Regions from separate parts of the Pseudoalteromonas sp. S3431 genome, predicted to be linked through region 2. Evidence: predicted binding sites of a transcription regulator. Region 2 holds the regulator's gene; the other holds the start of a gene.
The links. Region 2 encodes MetJ, which represses methionine synthesis genes. Its sites were predicted from a motif close to TAGACGTCTAGACGTCTA; they were not measured.
Positions count from the first base shown of each region.

Region 1: DO88_RS15950 (methylenetetrahydrofolate reductase) is a predicted target of MetJ. The motif match lies at 9,079-9,096, and genes of this name have one in related genera.

Region 1 is NZ_JJNY01000008.1:4,814-21,415, forward strand. It holds gene DO88_RS15980 (winged helix-turn-helix domain-containing protein) at 1-360, opposite strand, end outside; gene DO88_RS15975 (winged helix-turn-helix domain-containing protein) at 573-2,639, opposite strand; gene DO88_RS15970 (serine hydrolase domain-containing protein) at 2,799-4,229, shown strand; gene DO88_RS15965 (DUF3581 domain-containing protein) at 4,580-5,281, shown strand; gene DO88_RS15960 (DEAD/DEAH box helicase) at 5,471-6,718, shown strand; gene DO88_RS15955 (sensor domain-containing diguanylate cyclase) at 6,777-7,760, shown strand; gene DO88_RS15950 (methylenetetrahydrofolate reductase) at 8,079-9,035, opposite strand; gene DO88_RS15945 (M16 family metallopeptidase) at 9,295-12,177, shown strand; gene cysE (serine O-acetyltransferase) at 12,528-13,346, shown strand; gene DO88_RS15935 (hypothetical protein) at 13,363-14,007, shown strand; gene xseA (exodeoxyribonuclease VII large subunit) at 14,023-15,366, opposite strand; gene guaB (IMP dehydrogenase) at 15,514-16,602, shown strand, end outside.
Region 2 is NZ_JJNY01000024.1:26,475-43,076, forward strand. It holds gene DO88_RS12795 (pilus assembly protein PilM) at 1-770, opposite strand, end outside; gene DO88_RS12790 (penicillin-binding protein 1A) at 902-3,403, shown strand; gene metL (bifunctional aspartate kinase/homoserine dehydrogenase II) at 3,448-5,793, opposite strand; gene metB (cystathionine gamma-synthase) at 5,799-7,046, opposite strand; gene metJ (met regulon transcriptional regulator MetJ) at 7,246-7,566, shown strand; gene DO88_RS12770 (malic enzyme-like NAD(P)-binding protein) at 7,639-8,880, opposite strand; gene rpmE (50S ribosomal protein L31) at 9,404-9,619, opposite strand; gene priA (primosomal protein N') at 9,852-12,038, shown strand; gene DO88_RS12755 (SPOR domain-containing protein) at 12,059-12,586, shown strand; gene hslV (ATP-dependent protease subunit HslV) at 12,666-13,184, shown strand; gene hslU (HslU--HslV peptidase ATPase subunit) at 13,196-14,524, shown strand; gene DO88_RS12740 (gamma-butyrobetaine hydroxylase-like domain-containing protein) at 14,587-14,961, shown strand; gene DO88_RS12735 (methyl-accepting chemotaxis protein) at 14,992-16,602, opposite strand, start outside.

The sequences.
Region 1 (16,602 bases), on a different contig from region 2:
TAAAGTATTTGCATGCTGCAGTGGTTTATTTTGACTGATGTTGCAGTGTGCCTCAATATCAGAATGTTTAGAATCAATTTGGAGTTGCCACTGATAACCTCGTTTTGAAAAGGTTTTAATTGCGTGGTTACCCAACAGTCTCCTTAGATTGCTAATACTTTGAAAAACAGCTTGTTCCGATACAACTTTATTTTGCCAGACATGAGATAAAATATCTTCTTTGCTAAAGACTTGATTCGAATGCTCTAGCAATAGTTTTAGTACTTTGGCTTCATTGTGTCGAATGGCTAAGTCATCACCATTTTTTTTTAGTACACAGCTTGTACTATCAAATTCAAAATTATTAAATTTATAACGCATTGTTTTTATAAAAATGGATCATTTGGTTATTTATTTCACTCATCTTAACTTATTAGCTGATAAAGAGTATAAGTTTGTTAATCATATATTAAAAATACTATGGCCCTGTATCCTGTGCAGCTAAAGGGGGCAATCCATGCTTGTCGCAAATAATTGTGAGTCCAGTGGGCGAGGGCAACACAATCCCCGATTGAGGATTGGTTGCTATGAAACTATAAACTCCCCCTCACTTTTGTGCTTTTTGAAGTAATATCTAAAACCAAAATGTCTGCCGATTTATGTTTGCTTTTGAGTAAGGTTATATTGTCACTTACTGCGGTTATTTGATCACAAAATTTCGCACAAAACTCTTCGGTTTTACTACTTAAATTTTGTACACCTAACTCGTAATCATAATAGTTTATTAATGGCTTGCCATTTTGTGTGTATTGATAATAAAAACCATTTTTTTCGGGATATATTTGAGTAAATAAATAGGGACTTTTGAGTAAAGTGTTATCTGAATCATGAGGTATAACTTGACCTTTTACAAAGCTCAGTAGTTCGTCTTTATGGTTTAAAAAGAATGTATCATGTGCTCGTTTTATTTTTAATGTCGTTCTTTCATCAGTTGTAAAATTAAACTTTACTAGTTCATCATTGTGAGTTTTTTTATCAACATACAATATAGCGTCAGATTTGTTGTACCAAGCTATAGGCTCACCAATAATCACGTTTAGCCATTTTATCGAGAATAGGTTTGACTCCAACTCAATAATAAACGGTTTGTTATTTACACTGCTCGCTATACGCTTTCCTGACCAGTGCCAAACTGGTTTGGTTAAAGCAAGTTCTTGCTTTAAATTTTCGAATAACATTCGTTCTTTGCCTGTCTCAAGATGTTTGACAAAAATCTGAGGATAGCCATTTTTTGTTGATATATAGGCTATGTGTTTTTCATCTGCTGAAAGCGCTGCAGCTTTATCAATTGTATTTGAGTTTATTATTTTTTGGGGAGGTGAAAGCTGTTTTAATTTACTCAGTAAAATGTCTTGATCTGATTTAGCTTCAATAAAGTACACTTTATCTTTAATAATTTGCGGATAAACTAAAAAGTTATAACTTTTGTAGTTAAGCGTTGTGAGGTCACCATTTAATGAGAGTTGCTTTAATTCACTGCCATTACTAAGCAATAAAGATTCACTGTTTTCAAACCAAGTTAAGAAGTACCAGTTATGATCTATTTGTCTGATTGAGACAACATCATTACTATCTAAGTTTAACAACTTTACTTCTGATAATGCTTGTTTATTAAAACCGACTAACGCTAATTGTGTTTGAGACGGAGACAAAGCAAGCTTATAAGGCTTAAAGTAGTCATTTGGTTTAAGTAGTTTTTCAGTTTGTCCTGACTCCAAATTATGCCGATATAAACTAACGTTTCGGCTATGCTCAGAACTGTTTTGATTGGCCAAATAATAAAGTTGTTGGCGCTTATCTATAAAAAATAAACTATTCCAAGTTATATCGCTACGCGAAAAAAGTAGCTCTTCACTTACTACTTTTAATTGTGCGTCGAGTAGCAAGCGATTAAATGAAATACCTTTCTCACCTTGGCATGAATACACCAAGGCATTTTTGTGAGAATCCCATGCAAGGTAGGTATATGCGTTTAAAGTATCCTTTAAGGGCCAACTTGAGCCAGTTACTAGATCTTTAATTAATATTTTTCTCTTGTTTGGTTGATTGGAATTTTGAATATACGCCATAAATCGTCCATCAGGACTGATTTGCATATAGCGCTCTTGTTCATTGCTTGCAGTTATTGGTTTTAGGTTTAACAAAGAAACCTGTTTGCTTGTATCTGATAAATTAAAAAATACGCTAATTAGGATGAAAACAGGAATGAGGAGTAAAGATAATTTTAAATACTTTATAAGGGGGCTTTTTCTTGATGATGCCTTTGCTTTTTTTTCTGGAAAGCTAACTTCGGAGTCTAGGCTGTAGCCTCGTTTAGGATGTGTTTTAATAATGCGTTTGTTGTCATCAGATAACGCTTGCCTTAACAAGGCTATATTTCTACGAACTGAGTTTGGACTGTAAATTGCCTGAGGCCAAACAATTTCAAAAAGCGTTTCAGCTGCAATAACTTTTTTGGGGTTTTGTGCCAACGCCTTCAAAAGCGCCATTACTTTTGGTTCAATTACCTGAGATTTTTCTTTATATATAATCTCACCGGTTTTGATATTAATTAAAAAATCATCAATATAAAATTTATTTGGTAGTTCGTTTACGCTCAAACCTTTCCCATCCCACTGTTATTAATAGATATATATCCCTTAAGCTTTTCTTAACGTTTTCTTAATTACTAATTCATCGCTTTCTCTTGGTAACAACAGTTAAAAAGGAATCGAAAGGTCAGCGCCATATTAATAAATAAATTACAAAAGGAATACATTATGAAGCGATATTTAGTAACACTATTATTTTTAATAACAATTATCTGCAATCAAGCGCTAGCAGCAGATAAGCTAAACTACAATAAGCTAGCTGATGAGTTTATATCTGTTTTAAACAGCAAAGATTTAAAACAGGTCGAAGATTTTATTGTAAAAAACTTTTCGCCGGATGCACTTTCTCGCTGGGATAATACAGGAAAAGATCGTTATGTTGGTTATTCGATGAACGTAGCACTTTTTCATGGGTCATTAAGCCTACTTTCAACGGAGCTTGATACTTCCAATAACCGCATACAGCACATTAGTAAAGTGTATTCAAAAAATACCGACATGCAGTACGAAATAGTTATCGATTTTAACGAAGAACAAGCCGTTACGGGCTGGTTTGTTGGAGAAAATCCCAAAAGCCTTGATATGATTTCTTTAACTGAGTCACAATTAGTTAATGAGGTAAAAAATTATAGCAATCTACTTGCTATAAATGGCATTTTTTCAGGAACAATACTGCTTGCCAAAGGTAACAAAGTTTTATTTACTAAAGCGCATGGCTTAGCCTCTCGACGCTATGACGTTAAAAATAATTTAGATACTAAATTTCAAATAGGTTCGATGAATAAGATGTTTACTAGCGTCGCTATTTTGCAACTTGTTGAAGCAGGAAAAGTATTGCTTGATGATCCGATTACTAAGTTCATTGATAAAACCCTTTTAGGTAAGGGAGACTTTGATAAAATCCAGATTCACCACTTACTAAGTCATACATCAGGTATTAGTAATATAGCTGGGTTTGACGAAATACAGCATAAAGTACGTTCACTTGAAGATATTCAACACTTATACAGCTCCATTGAAACAACGTTTAAACCAGGCTCTCAATGGCGATATAGTAATACAGGTATGTTATTACTTGGTCAGGTGATTGAATCTGTTACTAAGGAAAGTTATTTTAAATACATTGATAAAAACATCTATCAGAAAGCTAATATGCAACATAGTGGTAGTTTTGATTTGGATGTGCCTATAAAGAACACTGCGCGTAACTATTGGTTTTCAGTAGAAACTGGAGAAATTACTGAAAACTTAATGTTTCAATCAGTTAAAGGGGGTCCCGCTGGAGGTGGGTATTCGACAGTAGGCGATTTACATAAGTTCGCTTTAGCAATGCAAAATGGAACTTTAATTAGTCGTAAACTTTCCCAAGAAGCTCTTACTTCTAAGCCCGAACTTGGTGCAGAAAACTGGGGGTATGGATTTTCAGTGAGAGGCGCTGATAATAACAAAATAGTGGGTCATAATGGTGCTCATTTAGGTATGACTGCCAGACTAAATATGTATCAAGACAAAGGTTACATTTTAGTGGTATTAGGTAACTTTCAATCTTCAGCATGGCCTATTGTAGCAAAAGTAGATCAGTTGATAGAGCGTTTGTAATAAATACGTTCTAAGGAAATAAGTTGACGGGATTGGTCTTTTCTCCAGTCCCTTTTTAAATATTAGCAGGTGCCTACTTTTATATTTTTCGCACAATCGTTAGGCATTACTCGATTGACTCAGATTGGTAGCAAGGCGATTATCAAATTGATTGAATAGTAATTGAGCCCGACTTGCCTAGTTTGTGTTTATTCAAATAGGCAAAAAATCACTAAAAGTGATCTATTAAACGCAGTGCTTTAAAAGTGGAATATAGCATTGGTTGTAACTAATCTAACAGATTCGACCTCTCAGTATTTTTTTTCTGGTAGTATGGACAGGTTATAAGCAGTTTAAGCAGTGAACACACTATGTTAAGTCCTTTTTTTCAGCAGCACGCTGATTATGTTTCTATCTCTCGTGAGCAAGGTTGTCGCTTCGCTAAATGCGTTGCTGATGATTACAATCCACTTCATGACAAAGATGCCAAAAAGTTTTGCGCGCCAGGAGACTTACTTTTTTCATTGGTACTAGACCGCTACGGTATTAGTGAACAAATGGAATTTACTTTTGCCGGTATGGTTGATGAAAACACCAAACTACATTTCCCTGAGGGAGCCGATGAGTTTGATGTTACCAATGGCGAAAAAGTTATTTTAAAGGTAAAGCGCAGCGGTAAAACCAGCCAATGCCCAGCACTAACTAATAGTCTAATAAAAAATTATGTTGAGTTTTCTGGTACTACCTTTCCGCATGTAATTATCCCATTAATGGGCAAGCAAGAGGTAATGATAAACCCTGCTCGTCCGATGGTAATTTACGAATCAATGCTTATCAATCTTGATAATCTTGATATAACAGCACCAGAACTTGAGTTTGCAGAGCCTAGTTTTGAGTATGCCGGTAAGCGCGGAAAAATTACACTACGTTTTAACCTGTTAGAAAACGGCGTTAAAGTGGGCAGTGGTGAAAAGCACATGGTGGTTTCGGGTATTCGCGAATACTGCCAAGCAACAGTTGACGATTTAATCGCGTTTTACAACGAACGTAAAGCGACACTAAAGCCAGCTTAAAGCTACAGCAAATTATAAAAGGCGCTAAATACAGCTGTTATTTAGCGCCTTTTTTATTGGGTTTTTTTATTGTTTTAGCGCTAAAGCGAAAGTGAGCAATCACGATTAAATACTTTTCTGGACTGGTTAATTTACGCAGTACAGTAATATGCGTACAATAGCGCTCTTTGTTATTTTAAAGCTAAGCCTATGTCTGCCACTACGTTCTCATCACTTAATCTCGACCCGTTATTATTAACAGCGATTGAGCAAAATAATTACACTCAACCTACCGCAATTCAGATTAAAACTATTCCGCCTATTTTAGCCGGAAGTGATGTAATGGGCAGCGCGCAAACAGGTACGGGTAAAACTGCCGCCTTTGTTTTACCTTTATTGCACAAGCTTTTAAATACCCCTAAAAAAGATGAGCAAGGCCTTGCCCGGATTGTAATTTTAACGCCAACACGAGAGCTTGCTCAGCAAGTATTTGCCAGCTTTGAAAAGTACGCACAAGGCACTCATATCAATGGCGCTTTAGCCTATGGTGGCGCAAGTATTGGCCCTCAAATAAAAGCACTTAAAACAGCACAAGTTATCGTGGCCACACCAGGGCGTTTGCTTGATCATATAGTTAAAGGCAGTGTGGTACTTTCAAGTGTAGATTCGCTCGTATTTGATGAAGCAGACCGTATGCTTGATATGGGCTTTATTGATGAAATAAGACGTATATTGCGACATATTCCAGGCGATCGCCAAACTCTACTTTTTTCTGCTACGTTTGATGACAGCGTGTTTGAACTCAGTAAAAAACTACTTAAAAATCCAGAACTAATTGAAGTTGATAAGCGCAACTCAGCCGCAGTTGAAGTAGAGCAAGTTATTTACGCTGTAGATGAAGACCGCAAGCGCGAACTTGTATCGCACATGATTGGCATGAAAAACTGGCGCCAAGTGCTTATTTTTACTCGCACAAAACAAATGGCTGATCAGCTTTCTAAAGAAATGTGTAAAGACGGTTTAAAAACCGAATCAATCCATGGCGACAAATCGCAAGGCGCACGCGACCGTGCATTGCAAAACTTTAAAGAAGGTATTACGCGCGTACTTGTTGCAACCGATGTAGCTGCGCGTGGTTTAGATATTTCTACACTTAGATACGTAATTAACTTTGAACTACCTTACATTGCCGAGGATTACGTGCACCGTATTGGCCGCACAGGTCGTGCTGGTGAACAAGGACTTGCTATGTCGCTGGTAAGTCTTGATGAGCAATGGCTGCTAGAAGAAATTGAAGTACTACTCGATACGCGTTTAACGCCGCAGTGGTTAGAAGGTTACGAGCCAGATCCTAATAAAAAGCCAAAAGATAATCGTAAAAACACCAACAAGTCGCGAAAAGATCGCGATAAAAAACGCATCACAGGAAAAAGAGAGCCAAGTAGGCGTCGTAAATAATAGCTTTTCCTTTGCTTTTTTGCCTATACTGAAGCTAATAAGTAGCTGAGGTAAAGCAATGTTTGAAATTGATAAGTGGGCATTTTCTGGTATTGATGGCCAAATATCTTTGCATAAATGGCAAAAAACAATTGATCTTATCACGGGGCTATTTTCGGCCCCGTCAGGTTATATAGTTCAGGCAACAAGCAAAGGCTATCGCGTTGTTATTAGAAATAACGAAGGTGGCTCTAACTTTGAGACCAATCCTATCCTTCCTCCCCAAACACCTCTTTTTTGTAAGTACGTAGCAGAGAATAACAATACCTTATACGTTAATAATGCAAGTAATAATGATGCATGGAACACTCTACCGGAGGTTGTTGAAGATGGTGTTGAATCCTACTTAGGTTTACCAATCCATTGGCCAGAAGGCGAAGTATTTGGCACGCTATGCTTAAAAGACACTAAAAAAACAACTTATACCAATGAATATTTTGAGCTTATAGAACAACTACGCGATTTAATTGAAGACGACTTAGCGCTTATTTATAGTTATGAACAAATGCGCGAAATAGCCATGCTCGATGCGCTAACTAATATCTATAACCGCCGAGCACTTAGTTTACTCGCTCAGCAAAAGCTTAATTTAGCGCTACGCTTAGGTTTTGATGTATGTTGTTTATTTATTGATATAAACGACTTTAAAAAATTAAATGACACCTTTGGTCATGAAGTGGGTGACAAAGCCTTAATTATATTGGCAGATACGCTAAAAACCCATTTAAGAGATGCTGATATAGTCGGGCGTATCGGAGGTGATGAGTTTGTTGTGGTAATGCAAGTAAGCGATAAAAGTAAGATTGGCTACATTATGGATAAAATTTCGACTGAGTATTCAAAAGCCTTACTCAAAGAAGACGTTTGCGATTTATCGCTCAGTATTGGTTATAGCTTTACTGACAAACAAAGGCAGTCATTTGAAAAACTATTAAATGATGCAGACCAGGCAATGTATAAAAATAAACAAGCGTATAAGCTCGCTAAAAAAGCACAATTATAAAAGGAGGTTCATGCCACACAAACTTGGCTAGTTTTTTCTGCGATAGGTTTTATTTTTTCCTTAGCAATAATAAGCTTATTTGAAACGTTCCCTAGCATTAGATTTATATCTAATGAGGGAATAATTTTTGGTGTTATGTGCTCATCGATGGGGGTTGCCTTAAAAAGGCTTGAGAGTAATAACCAAAAATAGCTTTCATTGATAGCTTAAGCTGCAAATCTTTACTTGTATTTATTAATTAATTTTTCAAAGAACGGACATAAAAAAGCAAGCCATGAGGCTTGCCAAGAAGGGTGTTAATTAGCTCTTACCTAGCCTTTAAGCTATTAGCTTTTCCGCAAGGTTTAATTCCATAATGGCTTTTAATAAACGGTATAAGTTAATTGACGCGTCAATTTCTTCTTTACGGTTTGTTAAGCTTTCAATATTTAAGCCCAGCGGTACATCTAAATGCGCACAGCTTTTAAGTATTAAGTCGAGGTTTTCGCGGCAAATACGGACGGATTCGCTTAATGTATTGTCTGCATCAAGCATGCGCCATTTAGTTGCCTCTGGCACTGAGATACCCAACCATTGCATAAACTCTAAGGTTTTTTCGCCGCCGCACGGGGTAAACGTTAATATAATACGTTGAGGTGTAATACCCTGTGCTTTACACGTACGTGCGTAGCTAGTGATTAGCTCTATAGTAGCTTGTGCATCGTAAACAGCTTGCGATATAAAAAACTGACAACCTTGTGCTGTTTTTTCTATTAATCGTTCGTGCTCATTTCGTTTACTTGAATGGCGCTCGGCAATCGTAACGCCACCTAAAAAGAAATCATCTGATTGCTCAGCCATCGCTTTATACGCATCTGGCAGGCTTAGCTTTATATCGCCTATCGATGATGGGCTACCTACTAAAACAACATTTCGTAAATCGTAGTCGTTTTTAGTTTCACTTAGCCAATCTTTAAATTCGCCTACGCCACGCTGCGCCACACTTTTATAAGTAATCACATCTTGTGCAGATAAATTACGAAGTAAATGGCTGTATTCACGCGGATCAACGGTTTGTTTAAACGCAAATGGGCGGTCTTGGTTAGTTCGGCTGCTTTCGTCTTGAATGTCGTAAATTATCACGCCGTCGTATTCAATTTCGTGTAAGCGACCTAATAGCTTTTCTGCAATGGTTTTTAATTGCGCTTTATCGGTGCCAATTTTAGGCGGGGTAGTACCAATAAGATAAACACCTTGATTGGTGTCCACTATCTTCTCTTTTAGTGATAAAGCCATAATCCTCATTCCAGCTAAGTTTGTTTTGATGGATTTAATATAGCAGCCATTTAGACGTCTAGATAGATTTATTTAATGAAAGTTTTTCAACTAACATGATGTTTATTCATAGGGCTTGTTCCCATAATTTATAATTGACACAGTTGTTTACATAATAAATCCCCTTGGGGGTCTTATATTTATTGGCTTTGGGGCATAATCGAGGGTGAGTTAGTAATACATCTGACAACAAATTTGCTCAATTTAAAAAGGGACAACAATGAAATTTAAATTATTAGCAACCAACTTAGCGGTATCGCTGGCGTTAACAGGTTGCGCCATGCAACAAAACCAAAGCACGCAAACAACAGCACAACAAGAACAAGTAAATAAAGCTGATGATCGTGTTTTTTCGCAAGATTACTTAATTGAAGAACTAGAAAACGGCTTACGTGTCATGGTTGTTAAAACCGATTACCCTGATGTAGTGTCGCTGCAAATTCCGGTATCGGTTGGGTCGCGTAACGAAGTTGAAGAGGGCAAAACAGGTTTTGCTCATTTTTTTGAACACATGATGTTTAAAGGCTCACAAAAATACCCTGAAGATGTTTACTCAGACATATTAAAAAATTCAGGTGTTGATAACCGCGCTTATACAACAAACGATTACACAAATTACCATTTAAACTTTTCAAAGCAGCATCTTGATAAAGTACTTGAGCTTGAAGCTGATATTTTTCAAAACTTAACCTACACCGAAGAGCAATTTAGAACAGAAGCACAAACGGTAAAAGGTGAGTACTTAAAAAACAACGCGAGCCCAATTCGTAAATTATTAAGCGCTGTACGCGAAAAAGCGTTTGATAAGCACACGTATAAACACACCACTATGGGCTTTTTTAAAGACATAGAAGCCATGCCTGATCAAATGGCCTATGGTAAAGAATTTTTTGCTAAATTTTATAAACCTGAGTATGTGTCACTTGTCATTGTGGGCGATGTAGACCCACAAGCAACAATGGCAATGGTTAAAAAGCATTGGGGCAGCTGGAAAAAGGGTAACTATGTTGCTGACATTAAAGCAGAACCTGTTCAACAAGCACCAAAATATTTGCACCAGCAAGATGAAGCGCTACCAGGGCATTGGTTACTCGTATCGTACAAAGGCGCTGCGTGGGAGCCTGCTAAAAAAGACAGAGCGGCACTTGATTTAATCTCACAGCTTTATTTTTCTAGTAATTCAGATTTATATCAAGAGCTAGTGGTCGACAAACAAATTGCCAGCCAAATGTTTACCTATAACCCAGAGACTAAAGATCCGGGTTTATTACACGTATTTGTTAAAGTAGAAAACGCAGACGATTTAGCCACTGCACGCGATGCCATTAACCGAACTTATGCAAAAGCACGCACTGAGCTTGTTGATGAGCAAAAGCTCAGTGATTTAAAATCGAATCTTAAATACAGCTTTATTAATGGCTTAGATTCGTCGCAAGCGATTGCATCAACCCTTGCCAGCTACATGCATTTTGAGCGCGATCCTGAGGTTATAAACCAGCTGTATAAATCGGCAGATAACATCACCAGCGCAGATATTAAAGCCGTTGCTAATAAATACTTTACTGATAACGCACGTACCACATTAACAATGTCGGCACTTGATAAAGCCCCAGGTTTTGAGCAAGAAGTTGATTTAAATGCGCTTACTGCAAAGCTTGAACAAGCACCTGCGAAGCCTGCATTTAAAGTACTTGATAAAACCAATGGCTCGCCATTAATCGATGTTAACTTTTTATTCAATACCGGTGCGGCTGCCGACCCACAAGGCAAAAAAGGTGTTGCTGCGTTAACTGCGGCTATGCTTGCACAAGGTGGCTCAGAGGCGACAAGCTATAAAGATATTCAAAAAGCACTTTATCCGCTTGCGGGTAGCTTTGGCTATCAAATAGATAAAGAAATGCTGTCATTTCAAGGGCGTATTCATAAAGACAATGCAGCGCAGTGGTATACACTTGTGAGCGATCAATTATTAAATCCAGGCTTTAGAGATGACGACTTTAAACGCCTTAAAAAAGAAATGATCGATGGCATTAAGTCAGGCTTAAAAGCATCTAACGATGAAGAGCTAGGCAAAGAAGTGCTATACAGTGCGCTTTACAAAAATCACCCTTACGAAAGCTACAACTATGGTGATATTTCGGATTTAGAAGCGTTGACGCTAGATGATGTTAAAGCGTTTTATAACAGCGAGCTTACGCAATCTAAACTCACGGTTGGCTTAATTGGGGCTGTGCCTGCAAAACTTAAAGCTAAAATGATGAGCGACTTTGCAACGCTACCAAAAGGTGAGCAAAGCCGTTTAAGTATTCCTGATGCGCCAGCGCTTAAAGGTCATCATGCAACTATTGTAGAAAAGTCAGCGCAATCGACTGCGGTATCATTTGGTTTCCCTATTGATACAATAAGAAGTAGCGAAGACTGGACAACCCTTTGGCTTGTGCGTTCGTACTTTGGTGAGCACCGTAGTTCTAACAGCTTTTTATATGAGCGCATTCGTGAAACTCGCGGCATGAACTATGGCGATTACGCATACATTGAATACTTTCCACGTGGTATGTTTCAAACCAAGCCAGATGCAAACCTAGGGCGCTCAGAGCAAATATTTCAAGTGTGGTTACGCCCGCTTCGCTCTAATAACGATGCGCACTTTGCAACACGTACCGCCTTGTTTGAACTAGATAAGCTCATTAAAAATGGTATGAGCGAAGACGACTTTGAAGCAACGCGTAACTTTTTAATTAACTTTGTGCCGCAAATGGTGGCAAGTCAAAACCGCCAATTAGGTTACGCGCTTGATAGCGAATTTTACAACACAGATAGCTTTGTAAGTTACGTAACTAACAAACTTAAAACGCTAACGCTTGCTGATGTTAATCGCGTTATTAAAGAAAACTTACAAACAGACAATGTTCACTATGTATTTATTACTGGTGACGGCGCTGATATGCAAAAACGTTTAGCATCGCAGCAAACATCGCCAATGATTTACAACACGAATAAACCTGCCGAATTAGTGGCTGAAGATAAAGTGATTGCTGATTACAAATTAGCAATTCCTGCTAAAAATATTGAAGTGATGAAAGTCGATAAAGTATTTCAATAATTTAAGTGGTTTTTAAGTGTTAGAAAAAGCCTCAATGCTTAAAGTATTGGGGCTTTTTTATTATTTAATCTGAACTCTGGTTGAGAGATTTACTAACGTATTGAATCATGGTGGTATTTAAATTTATTTTCTCTAGCCAGAGGTTTTCAGTAAATTCAACGCAGTTAGCGCTGAAAATAGCTGCTCCAGATAGATTTATTATCCACAGTTCAGGTTATTTAATAATGAAACTTAATAAACGGTTATACCTAATAACCAGAACAAATAACTAAGGGGTTAACACCTTAGGCTTTAAATCCGTTAGACTTGGCAAAAGGCTCTTTTATATCAATTTAAGGCAGTGCAGTATTATGCGTCATGAAATTTGGCAACAGCTTCGTACTGAAGCAAATGAAGTCGTAACCCGTGAACCTCTTTTAGCGAGTCATGTGTATTCATGTATTTTGAATCATGAGTGTTTGGGTTCAGCATTGAGCTTTATTGTTGCTAATAAATTGGCGGACGCGGTGGTATCTGCGTTTACTATTCGTGAGTTGTTCGATCAAGCATTTGTAAAGTGCGATCGTATGCTTACTTATGTAGCTGAGGATATTAAAGCGGTAAAAGACAGAGATCCCGCAGCCGAAACTTACCTTACGGTGATATTAAACTTAAAGGGTTTTCATGCTATTCAAGCGCACCGTTTAGCAAATTGCTTATGGCAACAAAACCGTAAAGAGTTAGCGCGCTTTGTGCAAAGCCGAACATCTGAAGTGTTTGGGGTTGATATTCACCCAGCATGTAAAGTGGGTAAAGGTATTATGTTTGACCATGCAACCGGTATTGTTATTGGTGAAACAGCGGTAATAGAAGATAACGTATCAATTTTGCAATCTGTAACGCTTGGCGGCACGGGTAATGAGCAGGGGGATCGTCATCCTAAAATTAGAGCCGGTGTGTTAATAGGCGCTGGTGCTAAAGTACTTGGTAATATTGAAGTGGGCGAGGGCGCACGAATTGGTGCAGGCTCTGTTGTACTTAGCAATGTTCCAGCACACACAACCGCTGTTGGCGTACCCGCTAAAATTATTGGTCGACCGGATTGTGAGTGTCCGGCGCAAAGTATGAACCAAAACTTTTTAGCAAATCCTGAGCCTGAAAATGCTTCACATACAAGTGCAATGCTATAAAAGTAGGCGAAAATAAATGCCATATAAAAGTAACTTATTTGCAATGATACTCAGCTTTTTTGTGGGGGTAGGATTAACAAGTGGTTACTTTTTGCATTTGTATGAACCGTTTAACGATAAAACGGCTCAATTTATACATGCTAGCCAAGATGTTATTATTGAAGTAAGCGGTAATAAATCAGTTCAAAAATCACCTATAAACACTACAACTAAAGCACTTCAACAACCGCTGGAAAAAGAGTACATTACGAAAATAAGTGCGCTAAATAACGAATTGTCAGTAGCTACAAAACAGCTGAAAGTTGCTCAGCAGCAGTTAAAGCGAACTCGCTTAGAAGGCACTAATTTTGCTAAGCAGCTTGATGAAAAATTTGATAGTGAAAGTGAAAATACGCAGTGGAGCTTCGAAATAGAAACGGCACTTACTGACTTTTTAATCATCAGTGATTTAAGTAATACGGCGCAGCTAAGCTATTTAACTTGTAAACAAACTATCTGTAAATTTGAATTACTAGCCGATAAGAATAATGAACAAGGCCATGCACAGTGGCGTGAACTTAATGATAAGTTGGCAACGACACCTTGGTGGCAACAGTTTAAAATCACCTCATCAAGCTCAAACGACGAGCGAATAGAATTTATAGTGAGCACCAAAGAGTAAGTGCTCCTATTTTAGTTAAGCGTGCTTGCTCACTACTTTAGAATGTACAACACCATCAACAAGTTCGGTAATAAGTGCATCACCGGTTTTCACATCACTTACTGACTTAACCACTTTATTTTTTTCATTTTTTGTAATGCTGTAACCGCGTGCTAAAACATTTAGCGGACTTACCGAGTCTAATTTACTTGCCTGTAGTGCCAAGTTGTTATTTGCTTGCTGCAATTGATGCTGTATAGCTTGGTTTAGTCTTGCGTGTAATTGCGTGAGTATATGGTTTGCTGTAGCGAGTTTTTTGTCTGGTGATTGGCGTATTAAACGCGGTGTTAAGTTATTAAGTGTGCGTTCTTGCTCGTATAAGCGATTACGCATAGCTTGTTGCAATGCAATGCTTAGCTCATCCAAACGTTGCGTTTTTTGATTAAGCTGATTACGTGGGTGGCACAAATTAAGGCGATGCTGTAGGTGCGTGGCAAGCGCGCGTTTATCGGCAATGCCGTGCTTAAACGCGTTAGATAAACGATTAACTAATTGCGTTACTTTGTTGTGTAACTCTTGCGTATTTGGGCTTACAAGCTCAGCTGCGGCTGATGGGGTTGCTGCACGAACATCAGCCACGTAGTCGCTAATGGTAGTATCTATTTCGTGGCCTACCGCACTTACTATGGGTAATTCACTTTTAAAAATAGCGCGGGCGAGCTGTTCGTGATTAAAGCACCATAAATCTTCAAGTGATCCGCCGCCTCGTCCTAAAATAAGTACGTCTACTTCATCACGAGCATTAGCTAATTCAATTTGATTAATTAAATGTGCATGTGCTTCTTTGCCTTGCACCATCGCAGGGTAAATAATGACTTCTAATTGCGGCGCACGGCGTTTAAGTACCGTTAAAATATCTTTTATAGCAGCGCCGGTTGCTGAGGTAATAACACCAATACGATTAATATTTTGCGGTAATGGCTGCTTGTGAGCAGAGCTAAATAATCCTTCGGCGGCCAAACGCATTTTAAGCGCATCAAACTCTTGCTTTAGCTGACCTTCGCCTGCGGGCTCCATATGCTCAACAATAAGCTGGTAGTCACCGCGAGGTTCATAAAGTGATACACGCGCTTTTACTGTGACTTGTGCTCCATTTACAGGGCGGTAGCTTTGGTTGCGGTTGTTGCCGCGCCACATTGCGGCTTTAATTTGTGCTTTATCGTCTTTTAGCGAAAAATACCAATGACCGGATGCAGGGGTAATGAAATTAGAAATTTCGCCTGTTAATACTAATGAGGCAAAGCCTTGCTCAAGTAATGTGCGAATTTCTCTATTAAGGCGTGACACGGTGTAAACCGTCTGCGAAGGCTTCGAAAACATAAAAAACAACCTAAAACTATTTATGAGGCAAGTTATAAGGTAAGTTTATCATAAATATTTACGAAATATTATTTACTCATGCCAACAACGCTGTTAAAATTTGGCCGCAATTCCTTATCGTAGTTCCACATGTGAGAAGTTGCCAAAATGCTTAGAATCGCTAAAGAAGCTCTTACCTTTGATGACGTACTTTTAGTACCTGGTCATTCTACTGTTTTGCCACACACGGCAAACATTTCAACTCGCTTAACGCGTGATATCAAACTTAACTTGCCGCTTATTTCAGCATCTATGGATACTGTTACAGAAGCTCGTTTAGCTATTGCCCTTGCGCAAGAGGGTGGTCTTGGTTTTATTCATAAAAACATGACTATCGAAGAACAAGCGAAAAACGTACGTAAAGTTAAAACCTACGAAGCAGGTATTGTTTCTTACCCTGTAACGGTGACTGCCGATTTAACAATTGCTGATGCAGTTGAGCTTTCGCACGAAAAAGGTTTTTCAGGCTTTCCGGTTACCGACAGCAATAATGTACTTGTAGGCATTGTTACTAGCCGTGATATGCGTTTTGAAACTAAGCTTGAACAGCCTGTTTCTACCGTTATGACTAAAAAAGAAAAGCTTGTTACCGTTAAAGAAGGCGCAGCACGCGAAGAAATTTTAGGCTTAATGCACGAACACCGCATTGAAAAAATCCTTGTTGTTGATGATGAATTTAAACTCAAAGGCATGATCACAGTAAAAGATTACCAAAAAGCCCAAGACAAACCTGACGCATGTAAAGACGACCAAGGTCGTTTACGTGTAGGTGCTGCTGTAAGTGTTGGCGCGGGTACTGATGAGCGTATTGCTGCATTAGTTGAAGCGGGTATTGATGTTTTACTTATCGATACATCACATGGTCACTCTCAAGGTGTTATTGACCGCGTTACTAAAACGCGTAAAGAGTACCCAGACTTACAAATTATTGCGGGTAACATTGCAACAGCTGAAGGTGCGATTGCACTAGCTGATGCGGGAGCGGATGCAGTTAAAGTAGGTATCGGCCCAGGTTCTATCTGTACTACACGTATTGTTACCGGTTGTGGCGTTCCACAAATTACCGCTATTTCAGATGCTGTTGAAGGCTTAAAAGGTCGCGACATTCCTGTTATTGCTGATGGCGGCATTCGTTTTTCTGGTGATATTGTTAAAGCACTTGTTGCTGGTGCATCGTGTGTAATGGTGGGTTCTCTT
Region 2 (16,602 bases):
TAATTTGGCGGAAGATCACCCGATGTTTTTCCAATTTCAGCTTCATCGAACCCTTTATTATAGTAAGCAACAATACTATTGGTATATTGATCGCCGCCAAAAACTTGATCGCGGGTATATATTGTTTCACCGGCTTGTACAACACTCACCAACATCAACACAGCACCAATATCAACTACAGCAACACACTTATTAAAGGCATCGCTTGGTAACTGCTTGTAATAAACATCCATCGAACGGCTCAATGCATAGCTTTCTACATCAACAACTTTCGCTTCTAAATTTGCAACTTCTAAAGCGCCAACTCGCGCTTCGACACTTTCTGTACGGGCTGCAGAAAGTAACACATTCATTTTACTTGGATCGGCTTCATTTGTTGATAATTTTTCAAAATCTAAGCTAACTTCATCAAGGGGGTATGGAATAAGACTATCAGCCTCAATTTCAATTTGTGATTCAAGTTCAGCGTCAGTTAATGACACATCCATAAAAATAACTTTAGTAATAACTGTTTGGCCAGAGACGGCTACAGCAGCAGATTTTAGTGATTTTGGTAACTTTCTTTTTAATTTTGATATTACATTACCAATTGCTTCAATATCTTGAATAATACGTTCGCTCATTGCACCCTTAGGCATTGGTTCAATCGCTAATGCTTCAAGACGAAATCCAGTTTCAATTTCACTTAAAAGTACCGCCTTGATAGAGTGCGATCCAATATCAATTCCTACCATCATTTTTGACGGCTTTTGAAATAGTTGACTTAGCATGTTTGAAACTTGGCCTTTGTTTTAATAATAAACAAGTTATAATTTTTATCTTAAAAAATATTATTCATTTTTTAATCAATATATACTAGCAGTCTCCATACATAATTGGGAGTCCATTTAGGGAAATATAAGTGATTTTATTAAAACGAACTTTACAATTTTTTATCATTTGCACATTACTTGGGCTGATTACTTTAATCAGTCTTTATTACTACGTTAAACCTGATATTCCAAGTGTGCAAGTTTTAAAAGATGTGCAATTACAAACTCCTATGCAAGTATTCACTAAAGATGGCCTTCTGATCAATCAATTTGGTGAAAAAAGACGGATCCCCGTAACGATTGACGAAATACCAAAACCTTTAATAAATGCATTTTTAGCAACTGAAGATAACCGTTTTTATGACCATGTGGGAATAGACCCTATTGGTATTGTTCGTTCTGCATTGGTTTTGATTTCAACAGGCGAAAAAAAGCAAGGTGCAAGTACAATAACAATGCAGCTAGCTCGAAACTTCTTCTTAACTCGTGAAAAAGCTTATATTCGTAAAGTTAAAGAAATTTTTATAGCGCTTCATATAGAAAATTTACTAACGAAAGACGAAATTCTTGAACTCTATTTAAACAAAATAGAACTAGGTAACCGTGCTTTTGGTATTGGCGCTGCTGCACAGGTATATTACGGAAAAGAATTAAAAGATCTTACACTTGCCCAAATGGCGATGATTGCCGGCTTACCCAAAGCGCCATCAGCCTTAAACCCGATCCGTAACCCAACTCGCGCAAAATCTCGTCGCAATGTTGTTCTTGGCCGCATGTTAACAGAAAACTACATAACACAAACACAATACAACGATGCCATCAGGCAACCTATTACAGCTTATTTTCACGGTGCAGAAATTGATCTGTATGCTCCTTATATTTCTGAAATGGTGCGTGCAGAAATGGTGGCACGTTACGGAATCGATAAAGCCTATAACTCAGGTTATAAAATATTTACTACTGTTGAGTCAAAAGTTCAAAAAGCGGCACAAACAGCACTCATCAATAATTTACACAATTATGATATGCGCCATGGTTATAGAGGCTCTGTTAAAACGTTGTGGGATCCAGAAACACAGCCTGTATTTAGCAAGTCTCAAATGCTCAGTGAGCTAAAATCTGTAAATGAGTTTGGCCAATTAAAAGCGGCCGTTGTAATCGCAGTGAATGACAAAACAGCTGATGTATTACTTAAAAGTGGCGAGCAAACCACACTGACTTGGGATAACCTAAAGTGGGCTCGTAAATACATTACGCGTTATCGCCAAGGCTTTGCACCTAAAGCAGCCAATGAAATACTCGCACCCGGCGAACAAATTTGGTTACGTAAAAATACCGACGGTAGCTATTTACTTAGCCAAATTCCTGAAGCATCTAGTGCCATCGTTTCTCTTGACCCACAAAATGGGCGCATTAAAGCGATTGTGGGTGGTTATAGTTTCGAACAAAGTCAATATAACCGAGCAGTACAAGCTAAGCGCCAAGTAGGCTCTAATATAAAACCTTTTATTTACTCTGCTGCACTGGAAAAAGGCTACACCTTAGCCTCAATATTAAACGATGCACCAATTAACCAATGGGATAAAAGCCAAGGTGTTGCATGGCGACCAAAAAACAGCCCCGCTGTGTATAATGGACCTATTCGTATTCGTCGTGCTTTAGCACAATCTAAAAACGTTATTTCGGTGCGCTTGTTACGCGGAGTTGGCCTACAGCGTACGGCAGAGCACCTACTAAAATTTGGCTTCAAAAATTCAGATATTAATCGCAGTGAATCACTTGCGCTTGGTAGCGCTTCTATTACGCCGCTTGAACTTGCACGCGGTATGAGTGCTTTTGCAAATGGCGGGCATTTAATAGAACCCTACTTTATTTCTGAAATTCAAGATGCTTATGGTGACGTGTTATTTAAAACAAATCCAACAGAAGCTTGTGACGATAGCGATAGTACGTTAAGCGTATTGAACAACGATGTAACAATGCAGAATTTCGAAACTGAAAAGCAACAAGAAAAAAAATGCGCACCACGGATTATCTCTAAACAGAATGCATTTTTAATTGCTGATGCAATGCATAGTGGTATTTGGGGCGGTGGTAGTTGGGCACATAAAACAGGCTGGAGCGGAACAGGCTGGCGTGCTCAAGCATTAAAGAGACGTGATCTCTCAGGTAAAACAGGCACGACTAATGACTCTGTAGATACTTGGTTTAGTGGCTTTAATCGTAATGTACTAACGTCTGTATGGGTTGGGTTTGATAACCCCGGTAACTCGTTAGGCCGCTCAACATATAATAACAACCTTGATAGCAGTCAAATCTCAGGGGCAGAGTCAGGGGCTAAAACGGCGCAACCAGCATGGATTGAGTTTATGAAAGTGGCACTTGAAGATGCACCAGAAGCGCCTATAGAACCACCCGAAGACTTAGTATCTATTCGTATTGATTTAGCAACAGGTTTACTGAGCCACAAAAACGATTACACAAGCCGCTTTGAATATTTTGACAAAGGTACAGCCCCAACTAAGTATGTACTTTCCCAACCTACCGATATATTTGAGGAAGATACAAAAACAGAAGAAGAGCTATTTTAAATAGCGTTAAATAAAAACGGCAGCCACTTTAGGCTGCCGTAATACTACCTTAAATTTTGGACCAGCCAATACAAATCAGAATGTACACCCGCTGCAGTGACCTCTTTACCAGCACCAGGGCCTTGGATAACGAGCGCGTTATCGCTATACCACTTACTATTTATAACAAAAATATTATCTCCTGGCGTTAAACTAGCCAAAACATCACTTTGTAATACATACGCGATACCGACTTTCGCTATTACTTCATTTTCTGCGATTTCGAGCAAGCCTGTATAACGAAGCACCGAATTTTGTGCCTTAGCTCTCTTTGCATGCTCTTGAATAAAGCTATCTAACTGGGACTTTTTACTTAAAAAATCATCCCAACTCCCTTGCGCAAGTTCATCAGGCATCAATGCCGAAAGACTAATATCCTCAAGATTTAATTCAACCCCCAACTCTCTGGCTAAAATAAGCAATTTTCGCTGCATATCACGCCCAGATAAATCCTCGCGAGGATCGGGCTCCGTAAAACCCATTTTTTGCGCTTCAAGCACTAAATCTGAAAATATAATCGAACCATCATACTTACTACACAACCACGATAACGTCCCAGAAAATACGCCCTCAATACGTGTTATTTTATCGCCACTATTTTGTAAATCAGCAAGCGCAAAATTAATGGGTAAACCAGCCCCCACACTGGTGTTATAACGCCAATGTAAGTTGCGTTCAGAGATACTTGTACGTAGTGCTTTATACCAATTAGTAGGAGCTGTACCTGCATACTTATTAGCGCTTATTAAATGACAATCCATTTCTACAAAATCAGGATATAACCGGCTAAACTTTTCACTCGCTGTTATATCTACAATCACTTTATGTTCGTAATCAAGTTCATCAATTGCATTTAATAATGTTTGGTTTTGATAATCAGACGCTTCAAGTTGAAACTGGGTTTTCCATTGCGATACACCAATCCCATTAGGATTAAAAAGCATTTTTTGAGAGCGCACTAAGCCAACAAGCTTAATACTAAAGTCATCTGACAAGCGCTCAACTTGAGTAGATAACTGTTCAATAAACACCTCACCTACATTACCAAGTCCAGCGACTATTAAAGCAATTTCCTGCCCTTTGTTAATCAGCTTATCGTGTAATATGCTAAGTATATCGCTATCAATCACTTGATCAGTAAGTAATAAAATATAGCCGCTATCTTGGTGTGCAAATCGTGGTTCAATCGCATGTGCATTTAATAAATTAATCGCCAATAAGTGCAATTTACTAATATCTTGCTCTGGCGCAATCACAGCACACCCGTGTAAGCTCGATTCGTTAATATTAGCTCGACCTTCAAAATAGCTAATAACCTGATGCGTCGAAATAGCTGGCACAACTAAGTACGTCTCACCATTTTGACTAAAGTGATGCAAGCTATGCTGAATAAGCTGACTCACATGCGCAATATCTCCTTCACTTAAGTTTTCAACTATTAATAAATCAATATTTTGTAACGTTGTTATAAAGCGCTTTTGCTTGGCACTACCTTCTTTAACGATGTCAGTAGAGCTAGCTTGTACATCAAAGCTACTTCGTACTGATAATTTTATATCCGTATTTTTAAGAGGAGATAATGTTTTAGCATGCAATACGGGGTTACCTAGTCGTGCTAACAAATTGGCCTGTCCACGACACACCTTCGCGTATTTAATCGCTTTACTAACTTTACGAGGGTCGGTACTAAATACACCTTGTGTGTCAGTCCAAATACAGACTTGTTTTGCATGACAATAATTAGCGAGTAAGGTCGCACTATAATCACTTCCATTACGACCAAGCGTTACAGTATCCCCTGCTGTATTAGCTGCAATAAATCCAGTTACAACGTTAATTTTATTATGCGCAATTAAGTTTGCGCACTGTTGAGTATTTTGTTCATGTAATAACTGCCCATCATTTAATGTAAATAAAGCACGCGCATCGTGAACACACGCATCAACATTAAGCTCCTGCAGGTAAGCAGCGAGTACGCGTGCTGACCATAACTCTCCATGAGCAAGCAATTGGGCTTCTTGTAGCTGCCCTGTTTGCGCTAACAGCGTTATTGTTGATAGCTCTTCATTCAATTTTTTTAGAGCGTTACACTTTGTATTAGCTTGTAATAACTGCTCTATTAAATCTATTTGATGATTATTTAACTGTAATAAAATATCAGCAATTACATGTGTATCTTGCTGCTGGTAACTTTGCCATAACTTAACTAGTGTATCGGTTGTTTTCCCAGCTGCTGATACCACAACGCAATCACCAGGTTGTGTGTGCTCTAATATAATACCCGCAACACTTTTGTAACGCTGTGCTGAACTTAAACTCGAACCGCCAAATTTATGTATATTTTTAGTCATGTTAGTTACCAAAGCGCGGGGTAAGCGGCACTTAACTTAGCATCACCGCTCGATGTTCCCGCACCTTTAGTTAATCGATTTGTATTGTTTTTTCTGCCAGGTTTTACAAGTGTAAATACACGTTCAAGATCTGCTAATAAATCTTCAATGTCTTCTATTCCGACAGAAACACGAATAAGCGTATCACCAACGCCGGCTTCTAAGCGCGCTGTTGCATCCATCCCTGCATGCGTCATGGTCGCAGGGTGGCATATTAAGCTCTCAACGCCGCCTAGCGACTCAGCTAAACTAAAGTTATGTAGACTAGTTAAAAATGCCGCTGCATCGTTTATGTCGCCTTTAATATCAAAGCTAACCATGCCACCAAAACCAAGCTGCTGTGCTTTCGCTAATTCATGTTGGGGGTGCGACTCAAGCCCAGGGTAATAAACTTGGCTAACGAACTCAGATTCTTCGAGATACTGAGCTATTGCTAATGCATTTTCTTGATGCTGCCTTAAGCGCACATTTAAAGTACGTAAACCACGAAGCGTTAAATAGCTATCAAAAGGTGCCCCTGTGATACCAATGTTATTAGCCCACCAAGCAAGCTCGTCACCGATCTCTTGTGTTGCAGCAATAACAGCACCGCCCACTACATCTGAGTGTCCGTTAATATATTTAGTGGTTGAATGCACCACAATATCTACACCAAACTTAATCGGATTTTGTAAAGCAGGCGATAAAAATGTATTGTCAGCGGCCACCAGTGCGCCACACTGCTTAGCAATATCAGTAACCGCTTTAATATCAGTTAAACGTAGTACAGGGTTACTTGGTGTTTCAATCCAAATGAGTTTTGGTTTAATTACTAATATTTTTTGAAGACTTTCTGGTTTTGTTAAATCTAAAACCTCAAGCTTTAGCAAGCCACGCTTTTGCAGGGACGTAAATAAACGGTAGCTTCCACCGTAGCAGTCGTGTGGGATCACTAACGTGTCGTCGTGATTAAGCAGCTGAGTTGCTAAATGTACAGCCGCCATGCCTGTGGCTGTAATTATGCCGCGTACTCCCCCTTCGAGCTCAGCAAGGGTCTCAGCTAAGATATCGCGGTTAGGATTACCGCTGCGGCCATAATCATATTGGCGTTTAGTATCAAAATCGGCAAACGAATAAGTAGTCGATAAATAGATTGGCGCGACAACTGCACCGTGGTGTTTATCGGCTTCAACGCCACTACGGACCGCAATGGTTGCTTTGTTTTTTTCGCTCATATTCGTCACCTGATTAATTTGGATGTTTAGACGTCTAAAAGAGTAGTTTATTCAATTTGAGATGTCAAAACATTTAAACAGCTAGATGGCCAAACAACTAGTATTTGACTATCTTTTTTAAATCGATAGAATTTCACGCATATTCACACGCATTTTAGCGCATGTGAGCAATTAATAATCTGAGGCAACGATACATCTTATGGCTAAATGGAATGGTGAGTATATTCACCCATACGCAGAACACGGGAAAAAATCAGAACAAGTTAAGAAGATCACCGTTTCGATCCCACTGAATGTATTAAAGGTATTAACTGACGAACGTACTCGTCGTCAAATTAATAACCTGCGTCACGCAACAAACAGTGAGCTGCTATGTGAAGCGTTTTTACATGCATTTACAGGCCAACCTTTACCTAATGACGATGACTTACGTAAAGATAACGCTGAAAAAGTACCAGAAGAAGTGAAAAAAATAATGCAAGAAATGGGGTTAGAAGTCCCTGTTTTAGATGACGAATAAATAGATAAAGTAAAATAAAAAAACCTCAGTAATTACTGAGGTTTTTTTATGATTAAATTTTACGGTATAGATTTACTGCATATAGCTTTCTGGCAAATCAATTTGTGCCACACCCGACTCAACAGCAGCAAGAGCAACCGCTCTTGCTATACGTGGTAATAAACGTGGATCCATCGGTTTTGGAATAATATATTGAGCACCAAATTCCAGCTTATCAACACCGGCAGCTTTTAGGACCTCTGCTGGTACAGGCTCTTTTGCAATACTACGAATCGCTTCTACTGCTGCTATTTTCATTTCATCGTTAATTGCACTTGCGCGCACATCTAGTGCACCACGAAAAATAAACGGGAAACACAAAACATTATTCACTTGGTTTGGATAATCAGAACGCCCTGTCGCCATAATTAAATCGTTGCGCGCGCTGTGTGCTAGTGCGGGGTCAATTTCAGGGTCGGGGTTTGAGCACGCAAACACAACCGGCTTATCAGCCATCAGTTTTAAATCATCGGCTGCTAACAAATTAGGCCCAGATACACCAACAAATACATCAGCATCAGCAATAACATCTTGCAACGTACGCTTATCCGTATTGTTAGCGAATAGTTGTTTGTACTCGTTTAAATCATCACGACGAGTATGAATAACGCCTTTACGGTCAAGCATGTAAATGTGTTCACGCAGTGCACCACACTTAATTAACAGTTCCATACAGGCAACGGCAGCCGCACCAGCACCTAAACATACTATAATAGCCTCTTCTATCGATTTCTCTTGCACTTCAAGTGCATTCAACATACCGGCGGCTGTTACAATTGCAGTGCCGTGTTGATCGTCATGAAAAACCGGAATACTACAGCGCTCAATCAATGCCTTTTCAATTTCAAAACACTCTGGGGCTTTAATATCTTCAAGATTAATACCACCAAATGTATCGGCAATATTAGCAACCGTGTTAATAAAGTCTTCTGTTGTTTTATGCTTCACTTCGATATCAATAGAATCAAGGCCTGCAAAGCGCTTAAATAACAGCGCCTTGCCTTCCATTACAGGCTTTGATGCCAAAGGGCCTAAATTACCCAAGCCCAAAATTGCAGTACCATTAGTGATAACTGCAACCATATTACCTTTACCGGTATATTTATAAGCATTTGCAGGATCAGCAGCAATTTCACGCACAGGTTCAGCAACACCTGGGCTATATGCTAAAGCTAAATCTTGAACCGTTTCGGCAGGCTTGGTTAGCTCAATGCTGATTTTTCCTGGAACGGGATGAGAATGGTAATGTAGTGCTTGTTCACGAAAGTCTGACATAACGCGATTGTATCCTGCAATTTAAGTTAAAGTGAGAGGTGTTGTCTGGGTTACGATACCCTTATTATTTTTAAATTCCAAGCAATATCAGGTCTATCCTGTTATATGCTAGATTCATTAATTTTAAGAGGTTTTTCAGTAACTTTGCGAAGATATAGCGACATTTCATAAATAGAAATTCATATAAAAAGCATTTTTAGAGGTACTTTTAGCCGCGAGCCATTTTCTCTAAAAACGACTATCAAATTTTTAGTATAAATAACTATAAACAGCTTAATAGTCTACTTTAAAAACATTTATCTTCACGTTAGCTACATTTAACAACTTAGTTAAAAAATGAACACTTCAAAATATAGAGACTATTACGTACTTTGTCTGCAAAGGTTTATGCATACTCAGAATAAGAACAAGAAATAGTTATGCAAAGGAGATAACGTATAAATAGGCAGGAAAAGCACGTAAAGATAAATTTCAGGCACAAAAAAAGCACCCTAAGGTGCTTCTTTTAACTAAATAGCAAAAATTACTTCTTGCTACCAAGTGCACCGAAACGCTTGTTGAAACGATCAACACGTCCGCCAGTGTCTAAAACTTTTTGCTTACCAGTGTAAAACGGGTGACACGCAGAACATACGTCTAAGTGAATGTTTTTACAAAGAGTAGAGCTTGTTTCGAATTCATTTCCGCATGAACATGTTGCTGAAATTACTTCGTACTTAGGGTGAATACCTTCTTTCATAGAAACCTCTAGTTAAGGCCGCATCGCTCTCCAAACCCGTAGTTTGGTACCATACGTCGTTAAAACAAATTTGTTGGTGGCGGATTTTATCCAACAACTACCGAGCACACAAGGTTTAATTATAATTTTTTGCTAAAAAAGTAACCAAATAATAAAATGACTATAATTTGCTAGTAGGTTTTTAACTGTATATTTAGTACATTACACCATTAATTTTATTGGTTGAGTTGTTATGCGTTTTGTTGAAGTTGCTATTAAAGTCCCATTACCGCGCACCTTTGATTATAAAGTAGATGAACAGCTCTCAGGCTTGGTTTCTGATCTGAAGCCCGGAATGCGCGTTTTGGTACCCTTTGGTAATCAGCGTAAAGTGGCTGTTATATTAGCAGTAAAAAAGAGTACTGAAGTACCCGAGAGTAAAATTAAAAGCATTTTTGAAGTTATCGACGATACCCCAATATTATCTAGCGAACATTTAGATCTCCTTAGTTTTACAGCGCGTTATTATTGTTACCCACTCGGCGAAACGATTCATATAGCTCTGCCTAGTGCACTACGCCAAGGTGAATCACCAGACAAAACAAGCATTAACATGGTAATGCTTACCGAAAAAGGCGCTAAAGTACCGTCATTAAAAGCTAAAACTCAACTCAACTTATTAAAGCAGTTATCACAATCAGGTAAGTCATCGTTAACCGAACTAAAAGCACTTGGCTTTAGTAAAAAAACAATAGATAGCCTCATTGCTAAAGAACTCATCACACAAACTATCGAACACGATAACCAATGGCAAAGCGTTGCGCCAACCGTCGGTAGTAAACCTGTACTTAATAAAGAACAAGCAGTGGCCTGTACAGCAATCAATCAAAGTACCGGTTTTAGCAGCTTTTTATTAGAAGGCGTAACGGGCAGTGGTAAAACTGAAGTGTATTTACAGTGCTTAGAAGAAGTATTAAAACGTGGCGAGCAAGCCCTCGTACTCGTGCCCGAAATCGGCCTAACACCGCAAACGGTAAACCGTTTTCGTCGCCGCTTCCCAGATACACCTGTTATGCTTTGGCACTCAGCACTTACCGACAACGAACGCCTACAAACATGGCGATTTTGTGAAAAAGGCAGTTGTGCGATAGTTATTGGCACACGTTCGAGTATTTTTCTGCCATTTTTAAAACTCGGTATGATTGTTGTTGACGAAGAACACGACTCGTCATTTAAACAACAAGATACCCTTCGTTACCATGCTCGTGATTTAGCCGCTTATAGAGCTTTTCAGCATAAAATTCCGCTTATATTAGGCAGCGCCACACCCGCGCTTGAAACGCTCCACAAAGCACTTAATAACAAATATCAGTTATTAAGCTTAACCGAGCGCGCGCAAACAGCCACCGACAACCAGTTTAAGTTACTCGATATGAAAGGTCAGCCCGACCAAGCAGGTATTGCACATGCTAGCCTTGCCACTATGCGACAGCATTTAAACCGCGGTAAACAGGTTATGGTGTTTTTAAATCGTCGAGGTTTCTCACCCACTCTTATTTGCCATGAGTGTGGCTGGCTAAGTGAATGTAAACGCTGCAGCACCAGCGCCACTTTTCACAAAGCGATTGGGCAAATGATCTGCCATCACTGTGGCGACCAGTACCCTGTTCCTCACCAATGCCCTGATTGTGGCAGCACGCAAATATTTCCTAACGGCAAAGGCACAGAGCAAATTGAAGAATTTTTATCAACCGAATTCCCTGATACACCCGTTACTCGCATAGACCGCGATTCAACTCGCCGTAAAGGTAGCCTTGAAAAGGCACTCGATGAAATTAACTTAGGGGGGGCGCGTATTTTAGTAGGCACACAAATGCTTGCTAAAGGTCATCACTTTGCAGATGTAAGCCTCGTTATAATTTTAGACGTTGATAGCGGGTTATATTCATGCGATTTTAGAGCGACAGAGCATTTAGCACAGTTAGTTACTCAGGTAGCTGGTCGTGCAGGACGTTCAGGGGAGCCTGGCCAAGTATTATTACAAACACACTTTCCAGAGCACCCACTTTTACAAGACTTAGTTAATAACGGTTATCAGGATTTTGCCCGTTTTGCCCTTAGTGAGCGCGATGATGCGGACTTACCACCCATTACAAACATGGCCATTGTCCGTGCACAAGGACATAGTATTAAACTAGTCGTCGATTTTTTGACGGATTTGGTTCCTGTGAATGGGGTATCTGGTATACAATTGCTCGGTCCGATCCCTGCACCTCTTGAAAAAGTCGCAGGTATGTATCGCTTTCAATTACATATTCAAGCGCAAGATCGTCGCATATTACATCAGTACCTTGCGCAAATGGTTGATTATTTAAGCTCAAGCAAACTTGCACAAAAAGTGCGCTGGAGCTTAGACGTAGACCCTATAGACATGATTTAGGTTAAGGCCAAAATAACGCTATGGCACAGCACGATTACATTAACAAAAAACCAGCAAATAGAAAAAACACTAAAAAAGCACCCACTAAAAAACCATTTCCAATTTTTTTAGTGAGCATTGCTATTTTACTTGTAGGTGGTTTCGTTTACGGATTATGGTTTATTAAAAGTAATGCCGATCCAAAACTTGTCGAAAAGCAAGCTCACCCAACTGCGCCTGAAAAAGTAGAAGTTGTTATTCCACGCACGCCGGAATTTATTAAAGAAATTAGAAACCACGAGATTCAAGTTGAAGTAAAAGAACTTGAGCAAAAAGGTCCTTATGTTATGCAATGCGGTTCGTTCAGAACTCATGCACAAGCTGAATCGTTAAAAGCTAAAATCGCATTTGCAGGGCTCATTTCTGAGATAAAACAGGCTGAAGGCAGCAATGGTACTTGGTATAAAGTACGTTTAGGCCCTTATAAAACCAAACGCCAAGCCGAAAGCGATAAAAACAAACTTAAACGTGTAAAAATAGTCGGCTGCGGAATTTGGGGCTGGACTTGAAAATAAACCATTCACCCATATAACCTCATCATAATCGTTTTTTACGAGCTGCCTCTGCAACTCGATGATGAGGAATAACATGACTACTATCGTAAGTGTTCGCCGCGGCGACAAAGTTGTAATTGGCGGCGATGGCCAAGTGTCCCTTGGTAACACCGTAATGAAGGGCAACGCCCGCAAAGTTCGACGCCTTTATAATGGCAAAGTAATCGCTGGTTTTGCCGGCGGTACTGCTGATGCCTTCACTCTTTTCGAACGCTTTGAAAGCAAATTAGAAATGCACCAAGGAAACCTAACTAAAGCCGCAGTAGAAATGGCTAAAGATTGGCGAAGTGACCGTGCACTTCGAAAACTCGAAGCGCTGCTCGCTGTAGCAGACGAAACAGCCTCTTTAATTATTACCGGTAACGGTGATGTGGTTCAGCCAGAAAACGACCTAATTGCAATTGGCAGTGGTGGTAACTTTGCCCAATCAGCAGCAACAGCCTTATTAGAAAATACCGACTTAAGCGCTCGTGAAATAGTAGAAAAAAGTTTAACTATTGCAGGCAACATCTGCGTATTTACTAATAACTTCCAAACAATCGAAGAATTATAATAGGAACTATTATGTCTGATATGACCCCAAGAGAAATTGTTCACGAGCTAGATCAGCATATTATAGGTCAGGCTAAAGCTAAAAAAGCAGTAGCTATCGCGCTTCGTAATCGCTGGCGTCGTATGCAATTAAATGAAGATTTACGCAGCGAAGTAACACCAAAAAATATTTTAATGATTGGTCCAACCGGCGTAGGTAAAACAGAAATTGCACGCCGTTTAGCAAAATTAGCGAATGCGCCATTCATTAAAGTAGAAGCTACTAAGTTCACTGAAGTTGGCTATGTTGGTAAAGAAGTTGAGACAATCATACGCGATTTAGTCGATGTATCAATTAAAATGACTCGCGAACAGCAGACTAAAAAGTTTAAACATCGCGCCGAAGAAGCAGCAGAAGAGCGCATTTTAGATGCCCTTTTACCTCCTGCAAAAGACCAATTTGGCGAAAGCCAACGCGACGATAATTCATCAACACGCCAAACATTCCGTAAAAAGCTACGTGAAGGTCAGTTAGATGATAAAGAAATTGAAATCGATTTAGCACAAGCACAACCAAACGTAGAAATTATGGCGCCTCCTGGTATGGAAGATATGACCAACCAGCTACAAAGCATGTTTCAAAACATGGGCGGCGATAAGCGTACTAAACGTAAACTAAAAATCAAAGAAGCCTTCAAACTATTAACGGAAGAAGAAGCCGCTAAATTAGTAAATCCTGAAGAGCTAAAAGAACAAGCTATTTTTGCAGTAGAGCAAAACGGTATTGTGTTTATTGATGAAATAGACAAAATTTGTAAGCGCGGCGATTCTTCAGGCCCTGATGTGAGCCGAGAAGGTGTTCAGCGCGACTTGCTACCGCTAATTGAAGGCTCAACAGTAAACACTAAACACGGCATGGTTAAAACTGACCATATGTTGTTTATTGCCTCTGGTGCGTTTCAGATGGCAAAGCCATCAGATATGATCCCAGAGCTACAAGGTCGCTTACCGATTCGAGTAGAACTTGAAGCACTCACTGCAGATGACTTTAAACGCATCCTTACAGAGCCTCATGCATCGCTTACTGAGCAGCAACGCGAGCTACTTAAAACTGAACAGGTATCAATTGAGTTTAGTGATGATGCAATTGAGCGTATTGCTAAAGCCGCTTGGCAAGTTAACGAAAAAACCGAAAACATCGGTGCTCGTCGTCTTCATACTGTAATGGAAAGATTGATGGAAGAGATTTCATACGATGCTTCTGAAAAAGCAGGTTCGTCTTTAGTAATCGATGCCGCTTATGTTGAAAAACACTTAGGTGCACTTGTTGAAGATGAAGACTTAAGCCGCTTTATTCTATAAAACGAATATAAACGTTATACTAAAAGCCTCCATATTGGAGGCTTTTTAATGGGATATATTAAATGAAACACGTAACAAAAGTGCATTACCACAGTGTGAGTAAAAACCTAGATGTTTACTTTGATGATGACAGCCAAGCCGTCTTTAGCTGTGAATTTTTACGTGTTCACTCCCCTTCTGCTGAAGTGCAAGGCCATGGCTCTGGTCCAATGAAGCTAGTACTTAATAAGCAAGATGTAGGAATAAAAAGTATTGCACCTGTTGGACACTATGCCTTGCGCTTAGATTTTGATGATGGCCATAATAGCGGGTTATTTAGCTGGCACTATTTTGTAAAACTGCAAGAGCAGCACGATACATTGTGGACTGAATATTTAGAGCGTGTAATTGAGCTCAAGCAAAGTAAAGACAGTGTACCAATAAAGTTTATTCCTTAAACTTTATTGGTTATTTTTTACAAGCTTTATTTATACCTTAAACTTATCAATCGCGCTAAATAACACACGAGCCTGCTCAGATACTTCTTCACTTGTTTGTGCATTGTTCGCGGCATGCCCTGATGCATCTTGAGCAATATCACGAATACGCACTACATTTTTATTAACCTCTGACGCCACTTGGCTTTGCTCGTCAATTGCGACGGCTATTTGAGTACTCATTTCCATTATAGTTTGTACATCTTCCGTAATTGCACCTAATAATTCTCCAGCCTTAATCGCTTGCGAGGCACTTTCATCGCCTTGTGAACGACACTGATGCATAATACTCACAACTTCTTGAGTGCGCTGTTGTAATGTATTAATAATCCCTTCAATCTCGCTAGTAGACTCTTGTGTACGTTGTGCAAGTGAGCGGACTTCATCTGCTACTACGGCAAAACCACGACCATACTCACCAGCTCGAGCAGCTTCAATTGCAGCATTAAGTGCGAGTAAATTTGTTTGCTCAGCAATACCACGGATCACATCAAGCACAGAACCAATTGTCTCCCCATCTTTTTCGAGCTGTGATACCACACTCGATGCATTCCCAAGGGATTCAGATAGGTCTCTAATATGCTTAACCGTTGAATCCACTTCATTACGCCCTTGCTGTGCACTTAAGTTGGTCGATTCCGCTTTTTTGGCTGCTGCTTCGGTATTATGAGAAATATCTTGAATAGTCGCCTGCATTTCAGTTGCCGCGGTTGCTACCATATCTGCTTCATGAAGTTGCTCTTGCATACCTGAACTTGTTGCTGCAGTGCTTTCTGATAAATGCTCAGTGGCTACATTAAGCGTATTTAAAGCCGTGTTGACTTCATTTATTAAGTTTCTAAAGTCACCAATGAGGCTATTAAAATCGATTGTCATGGTGGTAATTTCATCTTTACCTGTTTGCTCTATCATCACACTTAAATCATTATTACGACGAATGTCGTTAATGGTGTGATAAACACGCTCTATAGGTACAATGATTGAGTGACTGGTAAAGTAAACAAGCGCTAGAACAATCACACCTGCAATTACAAAAACCAAAATGGCTAAAAATTGTGCTTGCTCTACACTCTTTTCAACTTGTAGTTTTGTTTCTTTAACAATTTGAGTAACAATTACATCGCTTTTATTGACGCTTTCTCGCATCACACCTAACGCACCAGAATTAAGGTCTAAACCTAATGCTGTTTGCGCTTGTACAAGTGTTTCAAACTCATTTTGATACATATCAATCAAAGGGGTTATTTTTGCTTTGTAGCTGCTTAGCAGATCAGTCGATGCTATCTGTTGCTTAAACGTATTTATGCCTTCATTAAAACGCCCTAGGTATTTAATATCAAATCTCAGCATGAAATCTTTTTCTGAGCGCCTAAGTTGCAACATAGATGATAAAAGCTTGTAGTTTTGCTGCTCTTTCAGCAGTACTTCGACTTCATGCACAGCAGCTCTGAGCTTACCATATAAGCCATCTTTAGGATTCAGCCCAATCTCTTTTTGTAATTTAACAACAGTATTAAAATCATTGTTATAACTATTAATTAGTTGCTCAAAATGCTCAACCTGAGCAGCAGAAATACCTTGTTGGCTCATTGATTGCTTTAA